One region of the Caulobacter sp. DWR1-3-2b1 genome, then DNA from elsewhere that is predicted to be linked to it. Evidence: predicted binding sites of a transcription regulator. Region 1 holds the regulator's gene; the other holds the start of a gene.
The links. Region 1 encodes LexA, which represses DNA repair genes until DNA is damaged. Its sites were predicted from a motif close to ATGTTCNCNANNTGTTCT; they were not measured.
Positions count from the first base shown of each region.

Region 2: recA (recombinase RecA) is a predicted target of LexA. The motif match lies at 4,109-4,126, and genes of this name have one in related genera.

Region 1 is NZ_JAFCSZ010000010.1:41,099-52,354, forward strand. It holds gene ACP69S_RS11270 (aldose epimerase family protein) at 1-555, shown strand, start outside; gene tpiA (triose-phosphate isomerase) at 625-1,386, opposite strand; gene ACP69S_RS11280 (peptidyl-prolyl cis-trans isomerase) at 1,537-3,492, shown strand; gene trpE (anthranilate synthase component I) at 3,489-5,024, shown strand; gene ACP69S_RS11290 (hypothetical protein) at 5,021-5,227, opposite strand; gene ACP69S_RS11295 (anthranilate synthase component II) at 5,339-5,935, shown strand; gene trpD (anthranilate phosphoribosyltransferase) at 5,943-6,971, shown strand; gene trpC (indole-3-glycerol phosphate synthase TrpC) at 6,968-7,756, shown strand; gene ACP69S_RS11310 (hypothetical protein) at 7,864-8,166, opposite strand; gene lexA (transcriptional repressor LexA) at 8,528-9,238, shown strand; gene mfd (transcription-repair coupling factor) at 9,439-11,256, opposite strand, start outside.
Region 2 is NZ_JAFCSZ010000001.1:285,903-297,158, reverse strand. It holds gene ACP69S_RS01510 (DUF4440 domain-containing protein) at 13-399, shown strand; gene ACP69S_RS01505 (DUF885 domain-containing protein) at 513-2,342, shown strand; gene ACP69S_RS01500 (EAL domain-containing protein) at 2,371-3,978, opposite strand; gene recA (recombinase RecA) at 4,230-5,294, shown strand; gene alaS (alanine--tRNA ligase) at 6,375-9,023, shown strand; gene ACP69S_RS01485 (VOC family protein) at 9,020-9,397, opposite strand; gene ACP69S_RS01480 (AEC family transporter) at 9,462-10,406, opposite strand; gene ACP69S_RS01475 (esterase-like activity of phytase family protein) at 10,444-11,256, opposite strand, start outside.

The DNA of each region.
Region 1 (11,256 bases):
AACCTGACCAATCACGCCCTGTTCAACCTCGCCGGCGAAGGCTCGGCCGATGGGGCGATGGGCAATGTCCTGACCATTCCCGCCGACGGCTACACGCCCGTGGACGGCGAACTGATCCCGACAGGCGCGACCACCTCCGTGGCCGGTACGGCCTTCGATTTCCGCAAGCCCACGGCTGTCGGGGCGCGGATCCGTGACGCCAGCGATCCACAACTGGTTATCGGCCGGGGCTACGACCACAATTACGTGTTGGACGGCAAGTCCGGCGGCGCCCTGCGGCTGGCCGCGCGTCTGGCCGATCCCAAGAGCGGCCGCGTGCTGGAGATCCTCAGCGACCAGCCGGGCATCCAGTTCTATGCCGGCAATTTCATCGACGGGACCACGGTCGGCAAGAGCGGCAAGATCTATCGCCAAGGTGACGGCATCGCCTTGGAACCGCAGCATTTCCCGGACGCGCCGAACAATCCTCAATTCGCCTCGACCCGTCTGAACCCCGGCCAGAGGTACAGCAACACCATGGTCTTTCGGCTGAGAACGGCGAAGCAGGGCCAGTGAGACACGTCTGCTTGAGACGCGATCATCAGACCGGCTCATCGGCGCGCTTGGGGGGGGTAAATTTCGGCCCTAGGCTGCCGCGATGATTGCCAGGAAGTCGGCCGCCTTCAGCGAGGCTCCGCCCACCAGTGCGCCGCCGACCTCAGCCGCGCGCAGGATTTCTACGGCGTTGTCGGGCTTTACCGAGCCGCCATAGAGGATAGGCGGCGCTTTTCCGGCCTCTCCGAAGATCAACACCAGTTGGGCGCGGATCGCTGCGTGCATCTCTTCGATATCAGCGACTGTCGCCGTGCGGCCCGTGCCGATGGCCCAGATCGGCTCATAAGCCACCGAGAAGGCCTGCCCCGCCAGACTGGCCGGCAACGATTCACGCACCTGGGCGGTCACCACCTCCAGCGCCGCGCCCGCCTCGCGCTGCGCCAAGCTCTCGCCCACACAGATGATGGGCTCCAGCCCCGCCGCCAGAGCGGTCTCGACCTTGGCCGCCACCAGGGCGCTCGTTTCGCCATGATCCTCGCGGCGTTCGGAATGGCCAAGGATCACAAGCCTGGCGCCCGCGTCGATCAGCATGGATGCAGCAATGTCGCCGGTGTGAGCGCCGCTGGCCTTCGCATGGCAATCCTGCCCGCCTGTCAGCACGCTAGAGCCTTCCAGCGTCTCGCTCAACCGATGTAGCAAGGTGGCCGGCGGGCAGATCGCCACGCGGGCGGCGGCGGGCCTGGCGTCCAGGGCGGCAGCCACAGCGCGGGCTTGATCCAGCGCCTCGGCAAGGCCGTTCATCTTCCAGTTTCCGGCGATTAGCGGCCGGGGCGTAAGGCTCGAAAGGGTCATGGATAGGGTGTTGACCCCGCGGCCCCTTGGGAAGTCAAGATCGCCGTGACTTGCCCCCTCACCTCCCGCTCTACTATACCCGCTGCTCGCGTCCGACGCGTCGCCTGTGTGCGCCCGCGCACACGGTCAGTCAGGAAGGTTTTCGCAAGTATGCTCGCCGGTTTCCGCACCTTCGCCAAATCGCCCTTCGCGGTGATCCTGTTTGGCCTGCTGATCCTCAGCTTCGCCGTGTTCGGGATCAGCGACGTCTTCAACGGGCCACGCATGTCGGGCGTGGTCGCCGCCGGGTCGCGCTCGGTCTCGGCGAACGACTTCAAGACCCGATACGAGAACTATCGCAAGGAAACCGAGCGTAGGTCGGGCGAGTCCCTGACGCCTGATCAGGCCGTCGAACGCGGCGTCGATCGCCAGATCCTGCAGGAGGTAGCTCTTCAGGAGTCGATGGCCGAGGTGATCCGCAAGTTCGGCATCCACCCGTCCGACAAGCTGATCGGCAACATCGTGCGCGAGCAGATGAGCAACCTGCACCCCAACCAGCGCCCGTTCGACCCGATCACCGGCAAATTCGATCCCAAGATGTACGAGGCCCTGCTGCGCGAAAACGGCATGACGCCCGACAGCTACCAGGCCTCGCTCAGCGACGAGATCGCCCAGACCCACGTATTCACCGGCGTGGCCAACGGCCTGCACGCGCCGCGCATCTATGCGGCGCTGCAGGCGGCCTACGGTCTGGAGGGCCGCGATCTGGCGGCCTTCGCGATCAATCCGGCCACCATCGAGCGCCCAGGTGATCCGACCGACGCCCAACTGACCGCCTTCATGAAGGAAAATGCCGGGCGTCTTACGCGCCCCGAGACCCGCGTCCTGTCGGTCATGCGCGTCAGCGCCCAGGCGCTGGAGCCGTCGGTGACGATCAATCCCGCCGACGTGCAGAAGACCTTCGATTTCCGCAAGGACACCCTGGCCACCCCGGAAACCCGATCGCTGGTCCAGATCGTCGCGCCCGACGCCAAGACCGCCGCCGTCATCGCCCAGCGCCTGGCCAAAGGCGACCAGCCGGCCGTCGTGGCCAACGCCTATGGCAGGCAGCCGGTGATTGTCAGCGACAAGCCCAAGTCCGCCCTGCCCGACCGCAAGGTCGCCGACGCGGCCTTTGGCCTGGCTGTCGGTCAGGTCAGCCCGCCAATCGTCGGCAGCCTCGGCATCTCGGTCGTCAAGGTGACCAAGATCACCGCCGGCGCCGCCCCCAGCCTCGACAGTGTGCGCCCGCAGATCGAAGCCGAGCTTCGCACACAGGGCGCTCAAGCCAAGGCCTACGACCAGACCCAGGCCTATCAGGACGCCCATGACGCGGGTTCGGACCTAATCGCCGCCGCCACCAAGGCCGGCGCCATGGTGATGACCACGGCTCCGATCACGGCCCAGGGCGCCGACCAGACCGGCCAGCCGATCCCCGGCCTGACCCCCGACATGCTCAAGACCGCCTTCGACCTGTCGGCAGGTGGCGAGAGCGAACTGGTGGAGCTGGGCAAGGGCGAATACTACGCTGCCAAGGTCGAGAAGATTATTCCAGCCGCCCTGCCCGCTCTGGCCGAGGTTCGCCCGCAACTGGTCCAGGTGTGGCTGCAGAACGAGATGACCGAGCGCCTCCAGGCCAAGGCCACGGCCCTGGCCGCCCGCGTCAAAAAGGGCGAGTCGATGGAGGCTGTGGCCGCTGCGGCTGGCTCCAAGGTCCAACGCGTCTCGGGCATCAGCCGCGAGAACGCCCAGCAGCACCAGGGGCTGGGCCGCGACCTGCTGCTGGCCACCTTCAACGCCAAGCCTGGTGAAGTGTTCGCCTCGCGGGCCGGCCAGATGGCCTTTGTGGTCGCCAAACTGGAAACCGTTCACCCGGGCAAGATCGCCGACATGGCCCGCATCACCCAGGCCATGCGCCCGCAGATCGACAGCGGCCTGATGCGCGACCTCGGCGAGGCCGCCCGCCTCGGCGCCCAGGCCGGCCTGAAGACCAAGACCAACCTGACCCTCGCCCGTCAGTCTATAGGCGTCGACACCGACGCTCTGGCCAAGGCCGAGGCCGCCAAGACCGGCAAGGTCAAGAAATGAGCCTCGAGCCAGCCTTCGACGCCTTCGCACAGACCTACCATGCTGGTCAGCCCCAGGTCGTCTGGACCCGGCTGATCGATGATCTGGAAACCCCGGTCTCGGCCTATCTGAAGATCGGACAGGGCAAGCCCTACGCCTTCCTGTTCGAAAGCGTCGAAGGCGGCGCCTGGCGCGGCCGCTATTCCATCGTGGCGATGAAGCCGGACTTCGTCTGGCGCTGTCGCGGCGACCAGGCCGAGGTCTCCGAAGGAGAAGCCATCGCTCGCGGTGAGTTCACGCTCCAGTCCGGCGGCGCGCTGGACAGCCTGCGCGACCTGGTCGCCGCCTCGCGCATCGAGCTGCCAAAGGGTCTGCCGCCCATGGCCGCCGGCGTGTTCGGCGCTTTGGGCTACGACATGGTGCGGCTGGCCGAACGCCTGCCCGACATCAATACCGACACTACCGGCCTGCCGGACGGCATCATGACCCGGCCGTCCATCGTCGCCGTCTTTGACGCCATCGCCCAGGAGATCATCCTGGTTACAACCGTGCGACCGACGGACGGCGTCTCTGCAGAAGACGCGCACCACGCCGCTCGGGCCCGTATCGAGACCGTAATGGCCGACCTGCGCCGGCCGCTGGCCCACGAGGCTCCCCGCACCGGTCACGCTCCCATCGAGTTCACCACGCCGGTCAGCCGCGAGGACTATGCGGTGGTGGTCGAGAAGGCCAAGGAGTACATCCGGGCCGGCGATATCTTCCAAGTCGTGCCCAGCCACCGCTTCCGCGCGCCGTTCGACCTGGCCCCCTTCGCGCTCTACCGCTCACTGCGCCGTACCAATCCATCACCGTTCCTGTTTTTCCTGAACCTGGACGGCTGCCACCTGGTGGGCTCCAGTCCCGAGATTCTGGTGCGCTTGCGCGACGGCAAGATTACCATCCGTCCCATTGCTGGCACCCGTCCGCGCGGCGCGACTCCGGAAGAGGACCTGGCGCTGGAAGCCGAACTGCTGGCCGACCCCAAGGAACGCGCCGAGCACCTGATGCTGCTGGACCTGGGCCGCAACGACGTGGGCCGCGTCTCGATGCTGAAGGAGCCGGGCAAGAACGAACCGGCCAGACCGCACAAAGGCCCGCGGGTGAAGGTGACGGAAAGCTTCAAGGTCGAGCGCTACAGCCACGTCATGCACATCGTCTCCAATGTCGAAGGCGTTGCGCCCGAGGGCGTCGATCCGGTCGACGTGCTGATGGCCGCCCTGCCCGCCGGCACGCTTTCCGGCGCGCCCAAGGTGCGGGCCATGGAGATCATCGACGAGCTAGAGATCGAAAAGCGCGGTCTCGGCTATGCCGGGGCGGTCGGCTATATCGGCGCGGACGGCTCTGTCGACACCTGCATCGTGCTGCGCACGGCGCTGGTCAAGGACGGCATGATGTATGTCCAGGCCGGCGGCGGCGTCGTGGCCGACAGTGATCCGGACGCCGAATATGACGAGACCCTGCACAAGTCCCGCGCTCTGAAGCGCGCGGCCGAGGAAGCTTGGCGGTTTGCCTAGTAACCGAGGCGGTCGGCCGGCAGATGCTGGATAACCGCCGGCGGGGCCAGCACCATCACGGTGGCGAAGCTCAGCGCGCAGAACGCCGCGAAGGCCGCCGCCGCCAGGACGGGTCCCATCTTCTGGCGGCGCTCCTTGGGCCGCAGCAGGGCGCGGGCATAGGCCATGGCGACAGGGTCGAGGGCGGAATCAGACGAGACCATGGATCGACCATGCCCCACGCCATACGATCTGTAATCGCCTTAAGCCTTTCTCGCGCTCAAATGCCGCAAACCCCCTCCCGCTTCGGGCTCGCCCGTTCTAGAAGCTAAGTCATGATCCTGGTCATCGATAACTACGACAGCTTCACTTACAACCTCGTCCACTATCTGAACGAGCTTGGGGCAGAGACGGTCGTCCACCGCAACGACGACCTGACGGTGCAGCAGGCCCTAGCCCTGCGCCCCGCCGCGATCCTGCTGTCGCCGGGGCCCAAGGCTCCAGATCAGGCCGGAATCTGCCTGCCTCTGCTGCGCGGCGCGCCAGATGACATGCCCATTCTCGGCGTCTGCCTTGGCCACCAAGCCATCGGCCAGGCCTATGGCGGCGAAGTGATCCGCGCCAAGGAAGTGATGCACGGCAAGACCAGTCCCATCCGCCACGCCGACAAGGGCATCTTTGCCGGCCTGCCCAACCCCTTCACCGCCACCCGCTATCACAGCCTGGCCGTCCGTCGCGAAGACCTGCCGGCCGAGCTGGAGGTCACCGCCTGGACCGACGACGGAGAGATTATGGGCGTGCAGCACCGCACCCGCCCCGTGCATGGCGTGCAGTTCCACCCCGAATCCATCGCCACCGAGGGCGGCCACCAGATGCTGGCTAATTTCATCGACCTGTCCGGCGTGAAGCGCGACGCGGCGATCTGGGTCTAGGCACAGCATGTCCGACACCTTCAAGCCGCTCCTGGCCAAGCTGGCCGACGGCCAGACCTTTTCCGAAGACGACGCGGAAGTCTTCTTCAGCGCCTGCCTGCGCGGCGAACCTACTCCAGCCCAGATCGGCGCGGCGGTCACCGCCATGCGCCTGCGCGGCGAGACGGTGGGCGAGATCGCCGCCTGCGCCCGCGCCATGCGCCGCGCCGCCGTCGTGCTGGATCATCCCTATGACGTGATCGACGTCTGCGGCACCGGCGGCGATGGCCAGCATACGCTGAATATCTCCACCGCCGTCGGCTTCGTGGCGGCGGGCGGCGGGCTGAAAGTCGCCAAGCACGGCAACCGCGCCGTGACCTCGAAGTCTGGCACTGCCGACGTCCTGACCGCTCTGGGGGTCAATATCGACGCCAGCCGCGAGCAACAGCGCCGCGCCCTCGACGACGCAGGCATCTGCTTTCTGTTCGCCCAAGCCCATCACGGGGCGATGAAGCATGTCGCGCCGATCCGGCAGCAGTTGGGCTTCCGCACCATCTTCAACCTGCTGGGTCCCCTGACCAATCCGGCTGGAGCCAAGCGGCAGGTGGTAGGCGTCTCGGCCCCGCGCTTCGTCGAGCCCATCGCTCGCGCCCTGGGCGCCCTGGGCGCCGAGCGCGCTTGGTCGGTGCATGGCTCAGGCATGGACGAGCTGACCACCACCGGCGAGACAGAAGTCGCCGAATGGCGCGATGGGGCGGTGCGCCTGTTCGTCATCACCCCCGAGGCCGTCGGCCTGCCGCGCGCCTCGCTGGCCGACCTGACCGGCGGCGAGCCCGACTTCAACGCCGCCGCCCTCACCCGCCTGCTGGATGGTGAAAAGGGCGCCTATCGCGACATCGTCCTATTGAACGCCGCTGCCGCCTTCCTGGTCGCCGACAAGGTCGAGACCCTGATGGAAGGCATTGAGGCCGCCGCAGCCTCAATCGACAGCGGCGCGGCCAAGGCGACCCTGGCCGGCCTGGTCATGGCCACCAATACCGAACTGGCGGGCGCATGACCGACATTCTGGCCAAGATCGCCGCCTACAAGCGCGACGAGGTTGTCGACCGCAAGCGTCGCCGCACCCAGGCCGCGCTCGACAACGCGGCCCGCAACGCCTCTTCCCCGCGTGGCTTTAAGAACGCCCTGAAGAATGCTCATGCTCCCGGCAAGCTAGCCCTGATCGCCGAGATCAAGAAGGCCTCTCCGTCCAAGGGCCTGATCCGCGCTGATTTTGATCCACCCGCCCTTGCCCGCGCCTATGAGGCCGGCGGCGCGGCCTGCCTGTCGGTGCTGACCGACGGTCCCAGCTTCCAGGGCGCCGATCCCTATCTGATCGACGCCCGCGCCGCCGTCAGCCTACCCTGCATCCGGAAGGACTTTTTGGTCGATCCATGGCAGGTCTCCGAGAGCCGCGCCTTGGGCGCCGACGCCATCCTAGTGATCCTGGCCATGATCGACGACGTCCTGGCCGCTGAATTGATGAGCGAAGCCGAACGCCTGGGCATGGACGCGCTGGTCGAGGTCCACGACGAGGCCGAAATGGCCCGCGCCGGTGAGCTGGGCTCCACCCTGGTGGGCATTAACAACCGCGACCTGAAGAGCTTCGTGGTCGATCTGGCGGTCACCGAGCGCCTGGCCGCTCAGGCTCCAAAGGACGCCTTGCTGGTCACCGAGAGCGGGATATTCACGCCCGAGGATGTGGTGCGCATGGACGCGGTCGGCGCGACAGCCATGCTTGTCGGCGAGAGCTTGATGCGCCAGGCCAACGTCACGGCCGCGACAAGGGCGCTGCTGGCCTAGCCTGCCCTTTTGCGGGCTTGCAGCCGACGCGCTTAATAGGCGCCTGCCGGACCGCCCTCTTGGCCGGCGCGCGCCACAGGGGCGCGCGTCGGTTGGAGATCAGGCGATTAGTGGGTTTTAGCGGCGGCGGCGGCAGCCGCCTCGGCCTTGCGTCCCGCCGTCGCAGCACCTTCAGCGGTCGCGTCGGCGGCCTTGTCGGCAGCTGCAGCGGTATTGGCGGCGCCGGTGGCGACCGCGTCGCCCGTCTTGTCGGCGGCGATGGCAGTGTTATTGGCCGCGTCGTTGGCGGCCGACGCTGTGGCGGCGCCAGCGTGATCGGCGGCGGCGGCGGTTTCGCTTTCGGTCTTCGGCGAGCAGGCGACCGCGGCTGATGCGATGGCGGCAACGGCGACGAGGGTGAGTAGACGCATGGGAAATGCTCCTGAGTTGACCGCCGCCAAGTCGACGGAAGCTCAACCGGAAACACAATTCTCCAGTTGAGGTTCCAAACAGCCCATCCCGTCATCTCGAGGATCGGGACGGACATGAAGCGACGCGCGATCCGCCAGGAGGCTCCGTACGCTGCAGTCGCTGTCAGCGACCATCACCGGAGAGGGAATCTCGCGACAACCTCAAAGGCCGATTCGACGAGCGAGGGCCTGATTGGCACTATCCACGCCAGCAAATGCTCGACCTGTGACGCCGCAAGCGCGTCAACTTGACATTAAGGAAGAACACCTAGAGAACATTCACAAGGTTTGCGGTTTGTTCCGCGTCTTCATCGAGGTCGAGATGCTCACGCGCAAGCAGCACGAGCTGCTGATGTTCATCCACGAACGCATCAAGGAGAGCGGCGTATCGCCGTCGTTCGACGAGATGAAGGAGGCGCTGGATCTCGCGTCGAAGTCCGGCATCCACCGGCTGATCACGGCGCTGGAAGAGCGCGGCTTCATCCGTCGTCTGGCCCACCGGGCCCGGGCGCTGGAAGTGGTGAAGCTGCCGCAACAGGCGACCACGGCCGCGCCGCCCAAGGGACGCGGCACGTTCAAGCCACAGGTTGTTGAAGGCGGCGGCGTTCCACCTGCGACGAGCAGCGGCTCGGCGCCGACGGCGGCCAATGACAGCCGCGAATTGCCGATGCTGGGCAAGATCGCCGCCGGTACGCCCATCGACGCCATCCAGCACGAACGCGAGCGCCTGCCAGTGCCAGAGTCGATGCTCGGCAGCGGGGAGCATTACGTACTCGAGGTTTCCGGAGACTCGATGATTGAGGCCGGAATCCTCGACGGCGACTACGTCATCATCAAGAAAGGCGACACCGCAAATTCCGGCGAGATCGTTGTAGCCTTGGTGGGCGAAGAAGCCACACTCAAGCGCCTGCGCAAGAAGGGCGGCTCGATCGCTCTGGAGGCGGCAAACCCGAAGTACGAGACGCGCATCTTCGGTCCGGATCAGGTCGAGGTGCAGGGCAAGCTGGTGGGGCTGATCCGGCGGTATCACTAGCGCCGCGGCGACTTTTCCGAAATCGAAGGCCGTCCCGGCGATGTCGGGGCGGCCTTTTTCAATTTCAAACCTTATCATCCCGGCCGAAGCGAAGCGGAGAGTCGGGACCGCAGCAAGCTCATGGACTTGCTGCGGTCCCGTGTAGCCTCTGCGAGGCTTCCGGGATGACAAGAATAGATAGGGAGCGGGCTCCGGAGCCTCTACTCCTTCGCGATCCGCGCCAAGTGCCCCAGGATCTTCTCCGCCGCATCGAGCCGCTGAGCCGGGGTGTCCCACTCGCCCTTGATCACCACCTTCTGATCCGGACGGATCTTCCAGATCAGACCGTTCTTGGCGACGTACTGCATCAGGCCCAGCGGATTGGCGTAAGTATCGTTGCGGAAGCTGGCCACGGCGCCCTTGGGTCCCACATCGATCTTGGCCACATTGGCCTCGCGGCACAGGCCCTTGATGGCGACGACCTTGAGCAGGCTATCGGTCTCGGGCGGCAGCGGGCCGAAGCGGTCGATCAGTTCGGCGGCCAGGGCTTCGCGGTCGGCCGACTTCTCAGCCTCGGACAGGCGGCGATAGAGCGACAAGCGCACATTGAGGTCCGGCACATATTCGTCCGGGATCATCACGGCCGCGCCAGTATTGATCTGCGGCGACCAGCCTCGGTCCTCCAGCAAAGCCTCCGCGCCCTGGCGCTGGCGCAATTCGGCGACGGCGTCTTCCAGCATCTGCTGATAAAGCTCGACGCCGATTTCCTTGATGTGGCCGCTCTGCTCGTCGCCCAGCAGGTTGCCCCCGCCGCGCTGGTCCAGGTCGTGACTGGCCAACTGGAAGCCCGCGCCAAGACTATCAAGCGATTGCAGCACCTTCAGCCGCTTCTCGGCCGACAAGGTGATGGTCTTCTCGTTGGGCGTCGTCAGATAGGCATAGGCGCGGGCCTTGGAGCGGCCGACCCGGCCGCGGATCTGATACAGCTGGGCCAGGCCGAACATGTCGGCGCGGTGGACGATCAGGGTGTTGGCCGAGGGGATGTCGAGCCCGCTCTCGACGATCGTGGTCGCCAGAAGCACGTCATATTGGCCCTCATAGAAGGCCGTCATCACGTCTTCCAGCTGGGTCGGGGCCATTTGTCCGTGGCCGACCACGTACTTGACCTCGGGCACCTGGGTGCGAAGGAACTTTTCGATCTCCTCCAGGTCCTTGATGCGCGGCACAACATAGTAGGCTTGGCCGCCTCGATACTTCTCGCGCAGCAGGGCCTCGCGCAGGGTCACCGGGTCGAACGGGCTGATATAGGTGCGCACCGCCAGGCGATCGACCGGCGGGGTGGCGATGATCGACATCTCCCGGATGCCGCTGAGCGCCATCTGAAGGGTGCGCGGGATCGGCGTCGCGGTCAGGGTCAGCATATGCACGTCGGCGCGAAGCTCTTTCAGCTTCTCCTTGTGCTTGACCCCGAAGTGCTGCTCCTCGTCGACGATCACCAAACCGAGGTCCTTGAACGAGACCTGCTTGGACAGCACCGCGTGGGTGCCGACCACGATCTCCAGCTGACCATTCGCCAGGCCCTCCCGGGTCTCGGCGGCTTCCTTGCCGGTGACCAGACGAGACAGTCGAGTGATCTCGACCGGCCAGCCCTGGAAGCGGTCCTTGAAGGTCTTGTAGTGCTGGCGGGCCAGCAAGGTGGTGGGGCAGACAAGAGCCACCTGCTTGCCGCTCATCGCCACCACGAAGGCGGCGCGCAGGGCGACTTCGGTTTTGCCAAAACCGACGTCACCGCAGATCAGGCGGTCCATCGGTCTGCCCGAACCCAGGTCGCTCAGCACGTCGGCGATGGCCGATAGCTGGTCGTCGGTCTCTTCATAGGGGAAGCGGGCGCAGAACTCGTCGAACACGCCATGCGGTGGATCGGTCTCTTCCACCGATTTCAACTGGCGGGCGGCGGCGATCTGGATCAGGCCCTCGGCCATGACCCGCAGGCGCTCCTTGGCCTTGGACTTGCGGCTCTGCCAGGCGGCTCCGCCCAG
Region 2 (11,256 bases), on a different contig from region 1:
GAGACCTAGCCCATGACCACGCCTCAAGACGCCATCGCCGCCCGCCGCAAGCTGACCAACAAGCTGATCGCCGGGAAGACCGCCGCGCGGCTGACGCCGTTCTTCGACCCGCAGGTCCGGCTGATCGCCGGCGACGGCTCGCTGCTGATGGGCGCGGCCGAGGTGATCGCCGCCTTTGACGGCCAGTTCCGCGATCCGAACTTCATCGCCTATGTCCGCACCGGCCAGAGCGTCGAGCTCGACAGCGCCGGCCTGCGCGCCGCCGAGCAGGGACGCTGGGTCGGCTCCTGGAAGGGCGCGGCGGACCAGTCGGGGACCTATCTGGCCGTCTGGAAAAAGGTCATCGGCCAGTGGGTGATCGAGAGCGAGCTCTATGTGACCCTGGATCGCGGCGACTGACTTTTTCGACGTCAGCGGCTTGGCCAGACCGCGCATTAACAGAAATTAATTTACGGGCATCGGGCTCTGGGCCTACGCATTCGCCCAACAAAACGTTCTTTAGGGGTCTCGCCTTGCAAAATCGTCGTCAGATGCTGTTCTCGACCGTCGCCGCCGGCTTCGCCGCTTCGGCACCGTCGCTCGCCTTCGCCCAGGCCGCCGCGCCCGCCAATGGCGAAGTGGCCAAGATGAACGCCCTGTTCGACGACGCGATGGCCAAGCTGATGCGCCAGGCGCCGGAGCTGACCACCAGCCTGGGCCTGGACAAGGGCGACCTGGCCTGGACCAAGGGCATGCTCAGCGACCGCTCGTTCGAGGCGATCGCCGCCGGCGCCGCCCAGACCCGCGAACAGCTGAAGGCCCTGCGCGCCATCGACCGCAAGTCGATGTCAGGCATGGACGCCGTCAATTACGACACCGTCGAGTTCACCCTGGCGGTGCAGGACGAAGGCAGCAAGTTCACCTATGCCGGCGGCGGTTCGGGCGCACCCTATGTGCTGTCGCAGCTGACGGGCAGCTACCAGCAGATGCCAGACTTCCTCGACACCCAACACGCCATCGAAACCAAGGCCGACGCCGACGCTTACCTGCAGCGGATGGAAGGCTTTGCCCGTCTGATGGACCAGGAAACCCTGATCGCCAAGCGCGACTACGCCGACGGCGTTATCCCGCCGGACTTCGTGATCGACAAGGCCCTGATCCAGATGAAGTCCTTCGCCGACACGCCCACGGCCGAGGCGCCGTTGATCAAGTCGATCGTGCGGCGCACCACGGAAAAGAAGATCGAAGGCGACTGGGCCGGCGAGGCGACCAAGGTCTATCTCAACTCGGTCCTGCCCGCCCTGAAGCGCCAGATCGCCCTGCTGGAAAGCGTGCGGCCCAAGGCCACCCATGACGCCGGCGTATGGCGCCTGAAGAACGGCGGCGACTACTACGCCACTTCGCTGAAGAACTACACGACCTCAACCCTGACCCCCGACGAGATCCATCAGCTGGGTCTGGACATGGTCAAGTCGATCGAGGCCCAGGCCGACAAGATCTTCAAGATCATGGGCATGTCCAAGGGCACGGTCGGCGAGCGCATGGCCGAGCTGGGCAAGGACATCTACGAGAATACCGACGCGGCCAAGGAACAGCTGATCGCTGACCTGAACGTCAAGGCCAAGTGGATCGAAAAGCAGTTGCCGGCCTATTTCGGTCAACTGCCCAAGGCCCCGCTGGAAATTCGCCGTGTGCCCAAGGCCATCGAGGCCGGCGCGCCGGGCGGTTACTACAATTCGCCTTCGCTCGACGGCAAGCGCCCGGGGATCTACTGGATCAACCTGCGCGACACCAAGGAACAGGCCAAATACACCCTCACCACCCTGACGGTGCATGAAGGCGTTCCCGGCCACCACCTGCAGCTGACCCTCTCGAACGAGGCGCAGGGCCTGCCGCTGATCCGCAAGGTGATCGGTTTCTCCGGCTATGCCGAGGGCTGGGCGCTCTATTCGGAAGAGCTGGCCGTCGAGATGGGCATCTACAAAACCGATCCGCGCGGCCACATCGGCATGCTGCACGACGCACTGTTCCGCGCCGTGCGCCTGGTCGTCGACAGCGGCATGCACCACAAGAAGTGGAGCCGCGAACAGGCCGTCAAGTACATGGCCGAGACCATGGGCGACGAGGAAAGCGGCGCGATCACCGAGATCGAGCGCTACTGCGTGTGGCCGGGCCAGGCCTGCAGCTACATGATCGGCAAGATCGTCTGGCTGCGTGCGCGCGAGAAGGCCAGGAAGGCGCTTGGCAAGAAGTTCGACATCCGCCAGTTCCACGACGCGGGCCTGCTGTCGGGCATGACCCCGCTGACCGTGCTGGAAACCGTGGTCGACAACTACATCGCGACCAAGAAGGCCGGCAAGTAACCTACAGGACGAGCAGGAGAGTTGGGGCCTAGCCCCAGCTCTCCGACGCCCCGGCGCGGCGCGCCGCGGGCTTGACCGGGCTGGCGGGCTTGAGGGCCGGTTGCGGCTGGTCCGCCGGACGGCCAAACAGCCACCCTTGGGCGAAGTCGACGCCGGCGGCGCGCACCACGTCCTCGACCTCGACGGTCTCGACCATTTCGGCGACCGTGCGGATCTTCAGGTCGCGGCACATCTCGACCAGGCGTCGCACCATGACGCCGTCGCGACCGTTGCCGGCCAGTTCCCGGACATAGCGGCCGTCGATCTTGACGATGTCGAGGTCGAGTTCCTGCAGATAGGCGAACGAGGCGGCCCCCGCGCCAAAGTCGTCCAGGCAGACCAGCGATCCAAGGCTCCGCAGCGCCTGGATGTGGCGATTGGCGCGCGGCAGGTCGTCGACCGCGGCGCTCTCGGTGATCTCGAAGATCAGGCGACCCTTGGCTTGGTCGAACCTGGCCAGAATGCGAGAGACGTTGTCGACGAAGCTCTCGTTGACGATGGTCCGGCCCGAGACATTGACCGCCAGCTTCAGTTCGCCAGACCGATCCTGCACCAGGCGCTTGACGGCCTGCTCGACGATGGCGTGATCGAGTTCCTCGATCAGATCGAACTCCTCGGCCATGCGGATCAGGGCGAACGGGCTGACGCCGTCCTCGAAACGCACCAGCGCCTCGTGGTGGTGCGCCAGGCCGGTCGCCAGATTGACGACGGGCTGAAAGGCCAGATTGAACCGGCGCTGGGTTACGGCGACACCGAGGGCGCCTGCGCGGGCCAGGGTGCGCTTGACCGAGCGGTTCATCGCCTCGGACAGGTTCATCGGCGGCGCGTCTTTCAGGCCTTCGCGCAGAAAGTCGTCCATGGCGTAGCGCAGCGCGCGCATGGCGCGGGCCGAAGCGGTTCCGACCTCCAGCGACACGACATGGGCGGTGGTTTCCAACGCCAGCATATGGCTGAGGCGTCGGGTCAGGGCCTCGGTGTTGTCGTCCTTGGCGCGCAAAATGGCAAAGCGGTCGCTCGACAGTCGCGTGGCCGCCGCGCCGCCGTGGGACTCGGCGCGCACCGCGCCAGCCACCTGAGAGTCAAGCATCTCGGCTTCGGCGGAGGGCAGGGCGCCGCGTCGGTCGCCGAGGCCGGCGAATTCGATCATGGCCAGTTCCAGCTCGAGGCCGGTGACCCGCGCCGCCTCAAACAGGCCCTTGGCGATGTCTTCGAATGAGTTGCGCGGGTGCAGGCCCTCGGGGCCGACGGCCGGGATTGGCGCCTGGCTGGAGGTCAGGGCGCAGGATATGCGACCCTCGTTCTCCGGCAGGGCGCGCATCATCACGCTGACATGGCGTTCCACAGGTCCGGCCAGGCGAACCACCACCGGCCCCCGCCGGGCGCCGTCGTCGGCGCAGGACAGGAGGGCGTCCATCAGGTTCTGATCGGCGGCCCAGAACAGGTCTCGCCAGACCTTGCCGGTCAGGGCTGCTTCGCCCTGGCCGACAATGCGCTGGGCAGCGCCCAGGGCCATGTCGATCTTGCCGTCACGAATCTCGACAAGGAGGTCGGCGCTGGCGAACGCCAGGCCAAGAAGGCGACGCGGATCAATCGACAAGGCGGATTCCCCTATACGACCGAAACCGTCGCACGGGGGTCTTAAGGACGTGTTTCTGCGAACGAAAAAGACGCGCGGCCACGGCCGGCGTCCTGTTCGGAAAGAATGGAACACCAAACGCCTGTCGAAAAGAACATCTTGCGAACACAGAACAAAGCCGGTACGACTTTGAGTGTTCTCCGATCGATGGGCGCGCGTAACGCGAAGCCCGGCTTGGCCGGGTGGAATCATGAAATAAGGGCGCATCTCCAATGAACCAGGCGGCTTTGAAACTCGTGGGCAAGGAAGACGGCGACAAGCAGCGCGCGCTCGAAGCGGCGCTCGCTCAGATCGATCGGGCGTTCGGCAAGGGCTCGGTGATGAAGTTGGGCGAAAAGGGCAAGGTCGAGATGGAGTCGGTCTCCACCGGCTCGCTCGGCCTGGATATCGCCCTTGGCATCGGCGGCCTGCCCAAGGGGCGGGTGATCGAGATCTATGGTCCGGAAAGCTCGGGCAAGACGACCCTGGCCCTGCACGTGGTGGCCGAGGTCCAGAAGGCTGGCGGCACCGCTGCCTTCGTCGACGCCGAACACGCGCTCGATCCGGGCTATGCCTTCAAGCTGGGCGTCAATCTCGACAACCTGCTGGTCTCTCAGCCTGACAACGGCGAACAGGCCCTGGAAATCACCGACACCCTGGTGCGTTCGGGCGCTGTCGACGTGGTCGTCATCGACTCGGTCGCAGCCCTGACGCCCAAGGCGGAAATCGAAGGCGAGATGGGCGACAGCTTGCCTGGCCTTCAGGCCCGCCTGATGAGCCAGGCCCTGCGCAAGCTGACCGGCTCGATCAACAAGACCAACACCATCGTCATCTTCATCAACCAGATCCGTCACAAGATCGGCGTGATGTACGGCAGCCCGGAAACTACCACGGGCGGCAACGCCCTGAAGTTCTACGCTTCGGTGCGCCTGGACATTCGCCGCACCGGCTCGGTGAAGAACCGCGACGAGATCATCGGCAACAATGTCCGCGTGAAGGTGGTCAAGAACAAGGTCGCCCCCCCGTTCCGCGAGGTCGAATTCGACATCATGTACGGCGAGGGCATTTCCAAGTTGGGCGAGATCATCGACCTAGGCGTCAAGGCCGGGGTCATCGACAAGGCCGGCTCGTGGTTCTCCTACAACAGCCAGCGCATCGGTCAGGGCCGCGACAACGTCCGCGAGTTCCTGAAAGCCAACAAGGATCTGGCCAACGAGATCGAGGCGGCCGTCCGCAAGTCTTCCCAGAAGATCGAGGAAGAGCTGCTGGTCGGCGGTCCCGAGGACGGCGACGAATAGGACCAGGAACGCTCGTGAAAAGGAGCGGCCCTACAGGTTTCGCGACCTTCGTTTAGCTCGGGCGCACCCCGCCAATACTTGACGCCCGTGGCTTCCCGCCACGAAGGCCGCGATCCCCCGGACGCCTGGACCCCAAACCAGGCGTCCGACTTCGTTTGGGGGGGGGCACAAACCCTCCCCCCAGCGGGGGAGGTGTCGGCGAAGCCGACGGAGGGGGAAGTGCTGCTGAGTTGGTGCGGTCTTCCCCCACCGGCCTGACGGCCGCCTCCCCCTTCAGGGAGAGGATCTTCGCGCTCTATCCTCTGCGGATAGGGAATGGAGTTGAGCGAAATCAATGACTTCGAATTTTCTCGCCCTTCTGTATCCCCCGCACCGAAACCTGATGGATACTGCTTCTTGTCCCCGTCGCAGGGGGAGGGCGCTTGGTACCGGCCTGATGCGGCGACGGGTGATGAAGCTGAGCGGGGCCGCGCGGTCACGCGGCGGGTACGATGGTGGTCTGTTCGTTGGATTGATCCGGGACCACCGGACCACTCGCAGGTGAGACAGCGCGGAATAAAGGAGGGCGGGGGTCAGAAGCCGCCTATCGCACATCGTCGGCGTCGAGACGGATAGCCGATCGACGAGATGCGCGCCCGTCCGGGGGTTAATTGGGAATCAGAGCTGAAACTCACGCTCGTGTGCCCCGATCCTCACGGTCAAGAACAGCTTGGCGAAGCGGACAGGTCGAACCGAAACGCACAAAACACATCACGGTCATCCGGGTTCGCCCCGGCCGCTTCGCGCCTCCCCACCCACTTGCAGCCAGTTTGGCGCGGGGCCGAAAAGCCGTGTCCACCAGACCCGCCCCCACCTGACCGCTTCGCGGTCGTCCGCCCCCGGAGGGGGCAGATGAGATCGTCTTCCCCCTCCGGGGGAGGAACGCCGCAGGCGCGGAGAGGGCTAGTGGTCAGTCAAGACTGTCCTTTGGAACGCACCAACGCGTCCCCACATCCAACTCGGTTTCCACTCCGCCGAAAACCGCGCTATGCAGCGCCAACCTCCGGACAGCCGGACTCTATCGAGATCCTAGAGACGCCCATGCCCAGCCTGAACGAGATCCGCGGAACCTTCCTCGACTATTTCGGCAAGGCCGACCACGCGATCACGCCGTCGGCGCCGCTGGTGCCGCAGAACGATCCGACCCTGCTGTTCGTCAATGCCGGCATGGTGCCGTTCAAGAACGCCTTCACCGGCGCCGAGACGCCGGCTTATCCGCGCGCGGTCAGCTCGCAAAAGTGCGTTCGCGCCGGCGGCAAGCACAACGACCTGGACAATGTCGGCTACACCGCCCGCCACCACACCTTCTTCGAGATGCTGGGCAATTTCTCGTTCGGCGACTATTTCAAGGAACAGGCGATCACCCACGCCTGGACCCTGCTGACCCGCGACTACGCCCTGCCCAAGGACAAGCTGCTGGTCACGGTCTATCACACCGACACCGAAGCCGCCGACCTGTGGAAGAAGATCGCCGGCCTGACCGACGACCGCATCATCCGCATCGCCACCAACGACAATTTCTGGTCGATGGGCGACACCGGTCCGTGCGGTCCGTGCTCGGAAATCTTCTTCGACCACGGCGCCCACATCGCTGGCGGCCCTCCGGGCAGCCCGGATGAGGATGGCGACCGGTTCATCGAGATCTGGAACCTGGTCTTCATGCAGTTCGAGCAGATGGCCGGTGGCGAGCGCCTGTCGCTGCCCAAGCCGTCCATCGACACCGGCATGGGCCTGGAACGCGTCGCCGCCGTCCTGCAGGGCGTGCACGACAACTATGACATCGACATCTTCAAGGCCCTGATCGCCGCCAGCGTCGAGCTGACCGGCGTCAAGGCCGAGGGCGCGCAAGCCCCGTCGCACCGGGTGATCGCCGACCACCTGCGCTCGTCCTCGTTCCTGCTCGCCGATGGCGTCACGCCGTCGAACGAAGGCCGCGGCTATGTCCTGCGCCGGATCATGCGCCGGGCCATGCGCCACGCCTATCTGCTGGGCGCCAATGAGCCCCTGATGCACCGTCTGGCTCCGACCCTGGTGGCCGAGATGGGCCAAGCCTATCCCGAACTGCGCCGCGCCGAGGCCTCCATCGTCGAAACCCTGCGCCAGGAGGAAGAGCGTTTCCGCATCACCCTGGGTCGGGGCATGGGCCTGCTCGACGAGGCCACCGCCAACCTGTCAGCCGGTGGCGTGCTGGATGGCGACGTCGCCTTCAAGCTCTACGACACCTACGGCTTCCCGCTGGACCTGACCCAGGACGCCGTGCGCGCCAAGGGCATCACGGTCGATACCGACGGTTTCGACGTGGCCATGGACAAGCAGCGCACCATGGCGCGCGCCAACTGGGCTGGTTCGGGTCAGACTGGCTCGGCTGCCGCCTGGTTCGCGATCAAGGAGCGAGCCGGCGCCACTGCGTTCGTCGGCTATGAGACCACCGAGACCACCGGGGTGGTGAAGGCCATCCTCATCGACGGCGCGGAGGTCGAAACCGCTTCAGATGGTCAGACCGTCGAGGTCTTGCTGGACCGCACCAGCTTCTATGCCGAGAGTGGCGGTCAGGCCGGTGACACCGGCGTCATCGAAGCCGGCGGTCGTGAGAGCCGCGTGCTCGACACCCAGAAGCAGGCCGGCGAGCTTTATGTGCACCGCGTCGAGCTGGCCGGCGACCTGAAGGTCGGCGACAGCGTCGTGGCCTCGGTCGACGCCGCCCGTCGCACCACCACCCGCTCCAACCACTCGGCTGCCCATCTCGTGCATGCCGCCCTGCACCATGTGCTGGGTCCGCACGTCGCCCAGAAGGGCCAGATGGTCGATGGCGAGCGCATGCGCTTCGACTTCAGCCACGGCGGCCCGCTGTCGCCCAACGAGATCGAGCGCATCGAAGCGGAGGTTAATGAGGTCATTCGCCAGAACGCCCTCGCCGAGACCAAGGAGATGGCGCCGCAGGAGGCCATCGAGGCCGGCGCCGTGGCGCTGTTTGGCGAAAAGTACGGCGACAGCGTCCGGGTGCTAACCTTGGGCAATTCGCTGACCGAGGCTGGCAAGTACTATTCGGTCGAGCTGTGCGGCGGCACCCACGTGGCCCGCACCGGCGACATCGCCCTGTTCAAGATCGTCTCCGAGCAGGGCGTCGCCGCTGGCATCCGTCGCATCGAGGCCCTGACCGGCGAGGCGGCCCGCCGCTTCCTGCTGGACCAGGCCGGCGTCGCCAAGGCCTTGGCCGACCAGTTCAAGACCCCGGTCAGCGAGGTCGTCGCCCGCGTCGACGCCCTGATCGCCGAGCGCAAGTCGCTGGAAAAGCAGCTGGCCGAGGCCAAGAAGCAGCTGGCCCTGGGCGGCGGTGGCGGCGCGGCCTCGGGTCCTGAAGACATCGCCGGCACCGCCCTGATCGCCAAGGTGCTGGACGGCGTCGGCGGCAAGGAACTGCGCGGCGTGGCCGAGGAGTTCAAGAAACAGCTGACCAACGGCGGCGTGGTGGCCTTGGTCGGGACTAGCGAGGGCAAGGCCGCTGTCACCGTGGCCGTCACCGCCGACCTTGCGGCCAAGTTCAGCGCCGCTGACCTCGCCAAGGTCGCTGTGCTGGCCATGGGCGGCCAAGGCGCGGGCGGCAAGGCCGACTTCGCCCAAGGCGGCGCGCCCGACGCATCCAAGGCCCAGGACGGCCTGGACGCCATCAAGGCGGCGCTCGCCGGCTAGCTCTTCAGGAACGCCGAGAGTTTGTTGCCGTCCGGGTCGCGGACATAGGCCAGGTAGTAGCCCTCGCCAAAGGTGGGGCGCGGGCCGGGTGGTCCCTCGCATGTACCGCCATTGGCCATGGCGGCGGCGTGGAAGGCATCGACCTGTTCCGTGGTCTGCGCTTTCAGCCCGACCATGATGCCGTTGCCGGCCTTGGCCGGTTGGCCGTTCTGGGGCGGGCAGATCATGACGGTGGCGTGCTCGGGGTCTGGACCGTAGCCGATCCAGTCGCCTTGCCGCCACTGCCGCGCGCTGCCCAGAGCGTGGAGCACTGCGTCGTAAAAGGTCCCGGACCGGTCGATGTCGCTGGCACCGATGGTGATGTAGCTGATCATGTCGATGTCCTCCGTGCAGCGAACCTAGTCAGACCAACGATGTTCGTCGAGAACGAGGCGGGAACTAGTTGACGCTGGATGTCAGCAGTATCGCGGCGCCGGACAGGGTCACGACTGCGGCGGCCGTGGTCAGGGCCACCGTTCGGGCCGCGCCTCGGGCGAAGACGCCCAGGGCGCGGGTCTGGATGAAGACGTTGACGGCCGTCGGCGTCGCCGCCAGCAGTGTGGCCCCCAGGCGGAAGGTGGGCGGAGCACCGACTAGACCCAAGCCGAACCAGGTCAAGACGGGCAGGACCAGCAGCTTGGCGACCGCCGCCGCCATAACAGGTCCGGAGCGGGGAGCGGCCTCGTCGTCGGTCCCGCGCAAAGCCAATGCCGCGCCCAGCGCCACCAGCGCTACCGGGCTTCCCGACATCGCCGCAGCGGCGACCGCGCGGTCCAGCACGCCGGGCAGGGCCAGGCCCATCAGCGCCATGCCCACGCCGATCAGCGAGGCGGCGACGATCGGGTTGGCAAGCGCTCGCGCCATCGATCCCGGGACGGAGCGCCCCGCCGCCCAGCCCAGCAAGGCGATGCCGGTCGCGGCCACGATCACGAAGTCTACCGCCACGAGGCCGGCGGCCAGACGGGCGGCCTCGGGGCCGAGCACGGCGGCGACGACGGGCAGGCCCAGAAATGCGCTGTTGCCCAGCCCGCCGGCCATGGCCGCGCCGGCCCGCTCCTCGCGCGTCCAGCCCAGGACGAGACCCAGGACCAGCAGTCCAGCCATCACCGCCAGCGCCGCTCCCGCGAAGGCCGCAAGTCCCCAGGCCAAGGTCGGTCCCGGCGTTCCGATCCGCGACAGGGAGTGGATCAGCAGGGCCGGAAAGCCGATCCAGAACACATAGGCTGACAGGCCACGCGACATGCCCTCGTCCAGCAGACGCAACCGGACCAGGACGACGCCAGCGCCGATCAGCAGGAAGAACGGCAGCACCCGCGACAGGACGCCGAACACAAGGTCGATCACGGGGCGCTGGCTCGCGGTTGGAGGACGCCCCGCTCTATCACCGGGCGGCGGGCGCCGACCAGCCCGGCAGGGTCAGGCGGTAGACCAGGATCAGGTTGTCGTTGTCGCCCGCAGGGCTTCCATCGGCCGCCTTGATCCCGGCGTCGAAGGTCGCGCCGCCGACCACACCCTGGCTGGTCTGGAAGTCGTTGTCCGAGCCGATGAACAGGAACGCATCGTTCGGCGCCTTGGGATCGAGGGCAGGAACCAGAGCCAGAGCCTCGAACTTTTCGGACAGGGTGAAGCCGTTGGTGGCGGCGTTGTCGAGGTTGAGGCCCAGGCGCGCCAGCTGTGTCGGGTTGATCAGATTGACCAGCTCGACCTGTTTGACCGGAACGATGCCCGCCTCGAGCACGCCGTTCGGCGCGATGGGCTTGGCCGAGGTCTCGTAGGGCGTTCCGGCGATGTTGGTGGCGCCGGTCGTGTCGATCAGCAGCACGCTGCGATAGACCGCCGGACGGGTCGCGCCGCCGCCGCGGCCGTTGCCGTCGCGGGCCAGCACCAGGAACTGGCGGTCGCTCAGCGCCAGGATCTCGGACTGGGCCGCGGTCTTGTCCGGCGCGGCGCCGTCGCCCTTGTTGCGGAACACCGGCAGCTGGACGACGTATTCGGCGACCGGCGCGGCCGGGGTCGCGGACTTGCTGATGTCATAGAGAAACAGCCGGGTATTGGCCCGCGTGTGATCGGTATCCTTGGCCGAGGCGGCGTCCTGCACCGTCGCGCTTTGCAGCAGGGCCGCAAGGCGCTTGCCGTTCGGCGTGATGCTGACGCCCTCGATACCCTGATTGTTGCGGCGGCCGGTTTCCGGAGC